One region of the Sinomonas sp. T428B genome, then DNA from elsewhere that is predicted to be linked to it. Evidence: predicted binding sites of a transcription regulator. Region 1 holds the regulator's gene; each other region holds the start of a gene.

What was found. The regulator LexA, encoded in region 1, represses DNA repair genes until DNA is damaged. The targets are predictions, from matches to a motif close to TCGAACANNTGTTCGA.
Region 2: ACUYMY_RS01140 (HNH endonuclease signature motif containing protein) is a predicted target of LexA. The motif match lies at 1,905-1,920, and genes of this name have one in related genera.
Region 3: uvrA (excinuclease ABC subunit UvrA) is a predicted target of LexA. The motif match lies at 1,846-1,861, and genes of this name have one in related genera.

The regions. Positions count from the first base shown of each region.
Region 1 covers NZ_JBRAZR010000001.1:1,490,594-1,493,863, forward strand. The annotation lists gene ACUYMY_RS06905 (ATP-dependent DNA helicase) at 1-1,002, shown strand, start outside; gene lexA (transcriptional repressor LexA) at 1,039-1,746, opposite strand; gene ACUYMY_RS06915 (LysM peptidoglycan-binding domain-containing protein) at 2,095-2,457, shown strand; gene ACUYMY_RS06920 (histidinol-phosphate transaminase) at 2,517-3,270, shown strand, end outside.
Region 2 covers NZ_JBRAZR010000001.1:232,205-235,474, reverse strand. The annotation lists gene ACUYMY_RS01150 (amidohydrolase family protein) at 1-351, shown strand, start outside; gene ACUYMY_RS01145 (MFS transporter) at 372-1,691, opposite strand; gene ACUYMY_RS01140 (HNH endonuclease signature motif containing protein) at 1,939-3,270, shown strand, end outside.
Region 3 covers NZ_JBRAZR010000001.1:1,803,496-1,806,765, forward strand. The annotation lists gene ACUYMY_RS08295 (ArgE/DapE family deacylase) at 1-414, shown strand, start outside; partial or broken gene ACUYMY_RS08300 (AMIN-like domain-containing (lipo)protein) at 421-567, opposite strand; gene ACUYMY_RS08305 (MBL fold metallo-hydrolase) at 745-1,404, opposite strand; gene ACUYMY_RS08310 (GntR family transcriptional regulator) at 1,443-1,820, shown strand; gene uvrA (excinuclease ABC subunit UvrA) at 2,000-3,270, shown strand, end outside.

The DNA.
Region 1 (3,270 bases):
GGCGAGGGGCAGAACACGGCCGACGGCGGGCGGCAGGTCGCGCGCTCCCGGCTCGCCGCGCTCGTGGACGTGTGCGAGCGGATCCTGGACGCCGAGGCGAACAGGGAGGTCGTCTGGGTCACGCGCGCCGGGACCTTCGACCCCGTCGCCGGCTACGCGCCGCCGGACGAGGACGCCCCGGCAATGCTCAACATCGCCCCGCTGAGCGTGGGCGGAAGGCTTCGCGACGGGCTCTTCGCCGACCGCACGGTCGTGCTCACGAGCGCGACCCTCGCGATCGGCTCGGCGTTCGAGCCCACGGCCGGGGGGCTGGGCCTGCTCGGCCCCGGCGCGCCGAGCTGGACGGGGGTCGACGTCGGTTCCCCGTTCGACTACCCGAAACAGGGCATGCTCTACGTCGCGCGGCACCTGCCCAAGCCGGGCCGCGGCGTCTCGCCCGAGGCGCTCGACGAGCTCGAGGCGCTCCTGCGCGCGTCCCGGGGCGGGGCGCTGTGCCTGTTCTCCTCGCGCCGGGCCGCCGAGGAGGCGGCCGACGAGCTCCGGGGCCGGCTCGAGACGGAGATCCTGTGCCAGGGCGACTCGTCGATGAGCGCGCTCGTCAAGCAGTTCGCGGCCGAGCCGGACACGTGCCTGTTCGGGACGATGTCGCTATGGCAGGGCGTGGACGTGCCCGGCCCCTCGTGCCGCCTCGTGGTGATCGACCGGATCCCGTTCCCGCGGCCCGACGACCCGCTCATGACGGCGCGCTCCCGCGCCGTCGCGCAGGCGGGCGGGAACGGCTTCATGTCGGTCTCCGCGACGCACGCGGCCGTACGGCTCGCGCAGGGCGCGGGGCGGCTCATCCGCTCGACGGCGGACCGCGGCGTCGTTGCCGTGCTGGACTCGCGCCTCGCGACCGAGCGCTACGGCGGGTTCCTGCGCGGGGCGCTGCCCCCGCTGTGGGGCACGACCGACCGCAAGGTCGTGCTCAGCGCGCTCGAGCGCCTCGCCGCGGCCGGCTGAGCGGGTCCTCGGGGAAGAGGTTCTCGGGGAGCGGGATCAGACGGAGCGCAGGACCGAGACGACCTTGCCCATGACCGTGGCGTGGTCGCCGAGGATCGGCTCGTAGCGCGTGTTCTGCGGCAGCAGCCACGTGTGCCCGTCCCGCTGGCGGAAGGTCTTGACCGTGGCCTCGTCGTCGAGGAGGGCCGCGACGATGTCGCCGTTCTCGGCGCTGCCCTGACGGCGGACGACGACCCAGTCGCCGTCGCAGATGGCGGCGTCGATCATCGAGTCGCCCTTGACACGCAGCATGAAGAGCTCGCCATACCCCACGAGCTGGCGGGGGAGGGGCATGACGTCCTCGACGACCTGGTCGGCGAGGATGGGGCCGCCCGCGGCGATCCGGCCGACGAGCGGGACCATCGCGGTGTCCGCGGCCCCGGCCATCTCCTCGACCGGGACACCGTCCACGCCGCGCAGCCCGGCCGGGACCTCGCCGGCCATGCTGAGCTCGCCCTCGTCGAGCGTGAGCGGCATGAGGACCTCCATCGCGCGGGGCCGCTTCGGGTCGCGGCGCAGGTAGCCCAGCTTCTCGAGCTGGGTGAGCTGGTGGGTCACGCTGGACAGGCTCGCGAGGCCCACCGTGTCCCCGATCTCGCGCATGGACGGCGGGTACCCGACGTGCTGGACGGAACGCTGGATTGTCTCGAGGATCCTCTTCTGGCGCGCCGTGAGCCCCTTGGCCGCCTTCGTCCGTGGTGCCATCCGTCCTGCCTCCCTGATCGCCGCCCGCGCGCTGCGCCACGGCCTCTTCCACCCGTCCGGCGCCGGGTCCGCCGAGAACTGTCGGACCCCCTCGGCACGATGCAATCAGATGCAGTGTTCCCGCCGGGAGGGCGGCAGCTGGGCGGAGGCCCGGTGCTCCTCCCACCGTAGGCCACGAGGCCGAGCCTTTCAAACATGTGTTCGACCGAGTCTGGACAGGATTCGACGGCACCTGCTAAGAAAGGTCCATCACGTTCGAAGATCCGTTCGAAAAGCTGTGTTCGAGCATCGGGATCCTGTTCTCCTGGCGGGGGGCAGGCGCGGGCCGGACGCAGGGGAAGGCAGACCATGGCACACGCGATCCCGCCCGTCGCCCGCCACCACGAGGCCGCTCGGCCGCCCCGGCTGCGGCTCACCCGCCGGGGCCGCATCGTCCTCATCGTCATCCCGCTGAGCCTGCTCGCCCTCGCCGTCCTCGCCCTGTGGGCGGCGCTCATGGCCCCAGCGCATGCCAGCGACGAGCAACTGGCCGGCCCGGGCCAGGCGGTGACCGTCACCGTCCGGCCCGGCGAGTCCCTCTGGACGATCGCAGCCCGGACGGCCCCGGGCCAGGACCCGCGGGTCACGATCGGCCAGATCCGCGAGCTCAACGACCTCGGCGGCTCTCGGGTCGTGCCCGGCGAGCAGCTCCTCGTCCCGGTCGCCGGCTGAGCCCTGGAGGCCCCGGTCATGAATGCGGCCGGCCCGCGGAGCTGGCGTAGGCTGGACCGGTGGACGACCAGCTCGAACGTTTGAACCGCCTGCCCCTGCGCGACGACCTCCGCGGCCAGCACCCGTACGGGGCGCCCCAGATCGACGTTCCCATCCAGCTCAACGTCAACGAGAACACGTACGGGGTCCCGGCCGACGTCCAGGAGGCGATCGTCGAGGCCGTCCGCGAGGTCGCCGGCGGCCTCAACCGCTACCCGGACCGGGAGTTCACGCAGCTCCGCGAGGCCCTGGCCGAGTACCTCGGCCACGGGCTCGGCCCCGACCGCGTCTGGGCCGCGAACGGCTCGAACGAGGTCCTCCAGCAGCTCCTCCAGGCGTTCGGGGGCCCGGGCCGCTCCGTCCTGAGCTTCCCCCCGACGTACTCGATGTACCCGCTCCTGGCGAGCGGGACCGGCACGGCGTACATCAAGGGCGAGCGCCAGGCCGACTTCGGCCTCAGCGCCGAGGCTGCCGCCCGGCAGGTCCGCGAGCACGCCCCGAGCATCGTCATCCTGTGCTCGCCGAACAATCCCACCGGGACCGCGCTCGGGCTCGACGTCGTCGAGGAGGTGTACGCCGCGGGCGAAGGGAGCCAGACAGTCGTGATCGTCGACGAGGCCTACGCCGAGTTCGCCCAGGCCGGCACGCGCTCCGCGCTGACGCTCCTCGAGGACCGCCCGCGCCTCATCGTCACGCGCACCATGAGCAAGGCCTTCGCCCTCGCGGGCGCCCGCCTCGGCTACCTCGCCGCGGCGCCCGAGGTCATCGACGCCC
Region 2 (3,270 bases), 1.3 Mb from region 1:
TACGCCTCGCACCGAATCGCCAGCCTCACGCCGATCAAGGAGGCCCCTGGGAGCGGCGCGAGCAGTGAGGGCGAGGCCATCGACCGGGCCGGGTTCCTGGCGGAGTGCGCGCGCTTCTACTTCGACACGGCGCTGACCGCGAGCCCGCACAGCATGCCGAGCCTCCTGGCCTTCGCCCAGCCCGGGCACGTCACCTACGGCAGCGACTGGCCCTACGCCCGGGAGGACAACTCGGAGTACTTCACGGCCCAGCTGGACGCCTACCCTCTGGGGGACGCGTCCCGCAGCTCGATCGAGCGCGGGGCGGCGGAGCTGCTGATCCCCCGGCTGGCCGGAGCCAGACTTGCATGAGCACGTGACGCCCGGCCGGGTCAGGCCTCGGCGATCGGCACGGACTCCCTCGAGCCCTGGTAGTGGTCGGACAGGAGGCGGTAGGACCGGGTCGTGAAGGCCAGCAGGGCGAGCGCCGTGAGCAGGAGCCCGCTGACCAGGAAGACCAAGGCGATGCCCCGCGCGTCGCCCTCGCCGAGCAGCCAGCCCCACGCGAGCCGCCCGCCGTCGGACGCCATGTACGGGATGATCCAGAACTGCGCGATCGGCGCGATGAGGAACGAGGTGACGGGCGCCGCCGCGGACTCGAAGGCCGCGGCGAACCCGAAGACGCGGCCCTGCCGCTGGAACGGGACGACCTTCTGGATGACCGTCTGCTCCGAGGCCTCCACGGCCGGGATGAGCGCCATGTAGACGAAGATGCCGAGGGCGTAGAGCCACCACCACTCGCGGACGGTGAAGAACGCGCCGAGGATGCCCATGACGACGGCGACGAGCAGCATCGTGCGGACGGGGTTGGCGCCGAGGCCGAACTTCGCGATCGCCGCGCCGCCGATGAGGAAGCCCGTGGACGTGACGCCCAGGACGATGCCCCAGAGCTCGACGGGGAACAGGGTCAGGCCGTACGGGTCCATGAGCGCCATGTAGACGCCGCCGATGAGGTTGTTGAGCGTCGTGAACAGGATCAGGGCGAAGAGGCCCGGGACCACGCGGATCGCGGCGAGGCTGCCGCGCACGTCGATCCTCGGGGGCTTCCCGTCCTCGGCGACGGGCTTCTCCTCCGGAATGCGCACGAACGCGAGGTGGACGAGCGTGACGAACGTGAGCGCGATGGCGATCGCGAGGGTCCATCCCATGCCCAGCAGGCCGACCGACAGCCCGCTGAAGATGGTCGTGGTGATGAACGCGAGCCCCTGCACCGTTCCGACCATGCCGTTGGCATTCGCGTGCCGCTCCTCGGGCACGAGGAGCGTGACCGTCGTGGAGAGCGCGATGTTGCGCAGCTGCTCGACCACCGAGCCGAAGAGGATGATGCCGGAGAAGACCCAGAACCACGGGCCGCCGAGGTCCACGAGCGCAGACTCGGGCTGCAGGAGGTAGACGACGCCGGCCACGAGGAACGCCCCGAGCGGGAGCACGCTCGAGAGCACCATGACCCGGTGCTTCCGGTGCCTGTCCACGATCGTGCCGAAGTACATCGAGAAGACCGCGACGAGCAGCATATACGCGCCGCCGATGATGCCGGTCGCGAGCACGGAGAGGGTCTCGAGGTACACCCAGAACGTGAGCGCGAACCACAGGAAGCTCGTGGTGACGTTCGCGATCATCGTGTTCGCGAGGACGGCGATGAAGATGCGCATGCCGTTCGGCGGCGGCTGCACCCCCGCCGTCTGCTGGTTCTCCTGCTTGGCTGACGCCGCCCCCGGCGCGGGGACACCCGGCCCGTCGGTCACCCTACGAGGCTAGCCCTCCCCTAGGGGATCCCGGAACCCCGGCGAACAATCGGAGCCGTATGCGGAGGCACGAAGTACTCGAATAAAACTATGGTACACACTGACTCAAAGTATTAGTCTTAGAACACATCTACTACATCGCTGGGGGTGCGAGATGGGAGTCGAAGGACAGCGGGCGCTCGCCGAATTGTCATTCGCCTCGCGCCACTCCGATGTGCTGTCCGGGACACTTGTCCTCGATGTCCGCGCCCTCGAGACTCCGGAGGGCGTCTCGGCCGGGCTGCGTGCCCTCGCAGACTTCGATGCCTTCAGCGCGAGCCTCCGGGCCATGCTCGTGGACAGGCAGACACAGCACGTCGCGGATCAGCCCCTCGAGGGCCGGGACGGTCAGCCAGAAAGGCTCGGCGGCAATGTCGCCTACGCCGCTGCCGTGGCGGAGATCGCGGCGATCCAGGGGACGTCCGAGGCCGCGGCCGCCCGGACCGTCAACTTCTCGAGCGCCCTCGTCAACATCCACCCTGCGCTCCACACGGCCCTCGCTTCCGGCGATGTGACAGAGGCCCATGCCCGCGTCGTCGTCGACCAGTCGTCGACGTTGCCCGACGACGTCGCCGAGGCTTTCGGCATCGAGGCTCTCTCGCGGCTGCGGACCAGGAAGGGCCGAGTGCGGACGCCGGGGGAGTTCCGCGCCGTCGTGCGCGACCTGCGCGAGCGGCTCCATCCCGAGTCGATCGTGAAGCGGCGAGCGGCGGCGCGCCAGGACCGCAGGGTGTGGCTGCAGCCGGACGACGACGGTATGTGCACCCTCGCCGCGCTCCTTCCCGCCGAAACGGCCAAGGCCGCCTACGGGCGCATCGACGCGATCGCACGTGCCGCACGAGATGGCGACGGCGAGTACCGCACTCTGGCCCAGCTACGGGCCGACGTCCTCGTCCAGCTCGCGTTCGCCGATCAGCCCGCGCCGGACGCCCAGCCTGGGCTCGCCGAGGGGTCGGCACGCGACGAGGGGTCCGGGCGCGGCGAGGCGCTCCTGCCCGTCCCGTCGCTTGAAGAACTCATTGGCCGGATCAAACCGGAGGTCGTTGTGCACCTGCGGCCGGAGGTGGTCCTGGGAGCCTCCGACGACGTGGCATATCTGGAGGGCTACGGTGTCATCGATGCGGAGACGGCCCGTCTCCTCGCCGCCGCCGCGCCAGGATGGCAGAAGCTCTACACCGACGACGAGGGCGTTCCCGTCAAGCTCGGACGCACCGCCTACAGACCCTCGGCCGGGCTCCTCCGCTTCATCCGCTACCGCGACGGCGAATGCCTCGTCCCCGCCTGCACATGCGCAGCCCAACGCGCCGAGGTGGACCACACCATCGAATGGCAGGATGGCGGCACCACGAACGCCGAGAATCTGACATTGCTGTGTGCGAAGCACCACGCACTCAAGTCCCTCGCGATCTTCCGGCTCCGGCGTCAGGCCGCTGCCGAACAGAGAGGC
Region 3 (3,270 bases), 310 kb from region 1:
GTGCGCGCGGCGATCTACCCGGGCACGCCCGCGGAGAAGGCCTGGGCCGAGCTCCAGGAATGCCTCGCCGCGCTCGCGGCGGGGGAGTCGCCGATCCATGCCGAGGCGACCAGGACGGGGTTCTTCGCCGAGGGCTATGTGCTCGAGCCGGGCAGCGACGCGGAGTCGCTGCTGGCCCAGACCCACGAGCGCGCGTTCGGCCACCCGCTGCAGAGCTTCACGACCCCCGGCTACCTCGACGGGCGCGTCTTCACCCTCTACGGGGACATGCCCTCGCTCGTCTACGGGCCCGTCTCCGAGGCGATCCACGGGTTCGACGAGCGGGTCTCGGTCGAGTCAGTCCGCCGGATCACGAAGAGCATCGCCCTGTTCGTCGCCGGCTGGTGCGGGATCGAGGAGCGCACGTCAGGGTAGTCAGGTTCATGGATGGGCCACGTCGATGACCAGACGCGAGCCTCCGGGGCCGCCCACTGCCTTCACGCGGAACGGCAGCTCGGCGGACAGGCCCAGCCCGAAGTCGGTGGTGCCTTCGAAACTGGCCATGAAGACCGCCTGCTGGAACGCCTCGAGGCTGGGTCAGCACGTCGACGTAGCGGACGAAGTAGCCGCTGACCCTGCCGTCGAAATGGATGACGAGGCGGTCAACATCGCATTCCCTTAGCTCGGTCCGAACGGATGCTGTGATGGTAGGACCCGTTCGGCACCGGCGCCATGGGCTGTGGGCCCCGGGGGAGCGGGAGGGTTCTACCAGCCCCGCTCCGCCCACTCGGCGAGGTGCGGGCGCTCGGCGCCGAGCGTCGTCGGGCGCCCGTGACCCGGGTGGACCTCCGCCTCGTCCGGGTAGACGCCGAAGAGCCGCTCGGTGACGTCGGCGTAGAGCAGCGCGAACCGGTCCGGATCCTGCTGGGTGTTGCCGACGCCGCCGGGGAAGAGCGAGTCCCCGGAGAAGATGATCGGGGGAGCGTCGTGCTCCTCGAGCACGAAGGCGATCGATCCGGGCGTGTGCCCGCGCAGGTGGACGGCGGTCAGGCTGAATCCTTCGGGGCCCCCGAAGCTCCCCACATCCCCGTGGTCCAGCACGACGTCGACCGGCACCGGGATCCCGGAGACGTCCTGCCGGCCCGCGCCGACCTGCGCCCCGGTCGCCGCGACGAGCCCCTCGAGCGCCCGCACGTGGTCCCAGTGCTGGTGCGTCGTCGCGACGAGGGCCAGGCGCGCGGGGGCCTCCGCGTCCGAGGCGCCCTCGGCGAGGAGGGCCTGGATGGCGGGGAGGTCGTCGGCGGCGTCGATGAGGACCTGCGCCCCGGACGCCTTGCCAGTGATGAGATAGACGTTGTTGTCCATCTCGCTCACGGCGATGCGGCGGACCGTCACGCGCTCGAGATCGTGGAGGAGGCTGCTCATGCGGCCAGTCTAGGCATGCCGCCGGTAGGCTGAGCGGCATGTCACATCCCGACTTCCCCGGGCGCTGGCGCCCGAACGCGGAGCTGGCCACGCCGCTCTTCGAGCAGCTGCGGCGCCGCATCATCGCCCTCGCGGACGACGGCGCGCTGCCGGCCGGGCATCGGCTCCCGCCCGTGCGGGCGCTCGCCTCCGAGCTCGGCGTCGCCCCGCACACGGTCGCGCGGGCCTACCGCGAGCTCGAGGACGCGGGCGTCGTCGTCACCGCGGGGAGGGCCGGAACGAGCATCGCCCCGCGCGGCGCCCGTGAGCAGGAGCTCGCCGCCGCAGCCTCTGAGTTCGCCTCCGCGGCCCACGCGCGCGGCTGCACGCTGGAGGAGGCCGTCGAGCTCCTGCGGGCGGCCTACGGCCGGCTCTGACCCCTGCCGGGCCTGAGACGCGCTATCGAAGACGTTTTCGAAATTTTGACGCTGTCGACTAGCATGGACGGGTGCAGAGTCTCTCGACGCTCAACGATTCCCCCTCGACCCAGGCCCCCGGCGCCGGGTCGCCTCGCGTCCTCTCCGGCGCCGCCGCCGGGCCATCGCATCGCCACGACCTGACCCGGATCGTGGTCAAGGGCGCCCGCGAGCACAACCTGCGCAATGTGGACCTCGACCTCCCCCGCGACGCGATGATCGTCTTCACGGGCCTCTCGGGCTCGGGCAAGTCCTCGCTCGCCTTCGACACGATCTTCGCCGAGGGCCAGCGGCGCTACGTCGAGTCGCTCTCCGCCTATGCGCGCCAGTTCCTGGGCCAGGTGGACAAGCCGGACGTCGACTTCATCGAGGGGCTCTCCCCGGCCGTCTCGATCGACCAGAAGTCCACGAGCAAGAACCCCCGCTCGACCGTCGGCACGATCACCGAGATCTACGACTACATGCGCCTGCTGTGGGCCCGGGTGGGGCGCCCGCACTGCCCCATCTGCCACGAGCCGGTCACGCGCCAGACCTCGCAGCAGATCGTCGACCAGCTGCTCGAGCTCCCCGACGGGACCCGGTTCCAGCTCCTCGCCCCGGTCGTGCGCGGGCGCAAGGGCGAGTTCGTCGACCTCTTCAAGGAGCTCGCGGCGAAGGGCTACGCCCGCGCCCGCGTCGACGGCGAGCTCATCCAGCTCTCCGAGCCGCCCAAGCTCGGCAAGCAGTACAAGCACACGATCGAGGTCGTCGTCGACCGCCTCGTGGTCAAGGAGGGCATCCGCCAGCGCCTCGCCGACTCGGTCGAGACGGCGCTGGGGCTCGCCGAGGGCCGCGTCCTCGCCGACTTCGTGGACCGCGACGCGGACGACGACGGCCGCATCCGGGCGTTCTCGGAGAACCTCGCGTGCCCCAACGAGCACCCGCTCGCGATCGACGAGATCGAGCCCCGCTCGTTCTCCTTCAACAACCCCTTCGGCGCGTGCCCGGCGTGCACGGGCATCGGCACGAAGCTCGAGGTCGACGAGGAGCTCGTCGTCCCGGACCCCGCGCTCTCCCTCGCCGAGGGCGCGATCGCGCCCTGGTCGCTCGGCACCGCGACCCAGGAGTACTGGACCCGCCTCCTCGAGGGCCTCGCCGACGACCTCGGCTTCTCCGTCAATACCGCCTGGCACAGCCTCCCGCAGTACGCGCGGGACGCCGTGCTCTACGGCAAGGACCACAAGGTCGTCGTGCAGTACCGCAACCGGTTCGGCCGGGAGCGCAAGTACAGCACGGGCTTCGAGGGCGCCGTCCAGTACATCCAGCGCAAGCACCTCGAGACGGAGTCGGACTTCGCCCGGGACCGGTACGAGGAGTACATGCGCGAGATCCCGTGCCCCGAGTGCGGCGGCGCGCGCCTCAACCCGGCGTC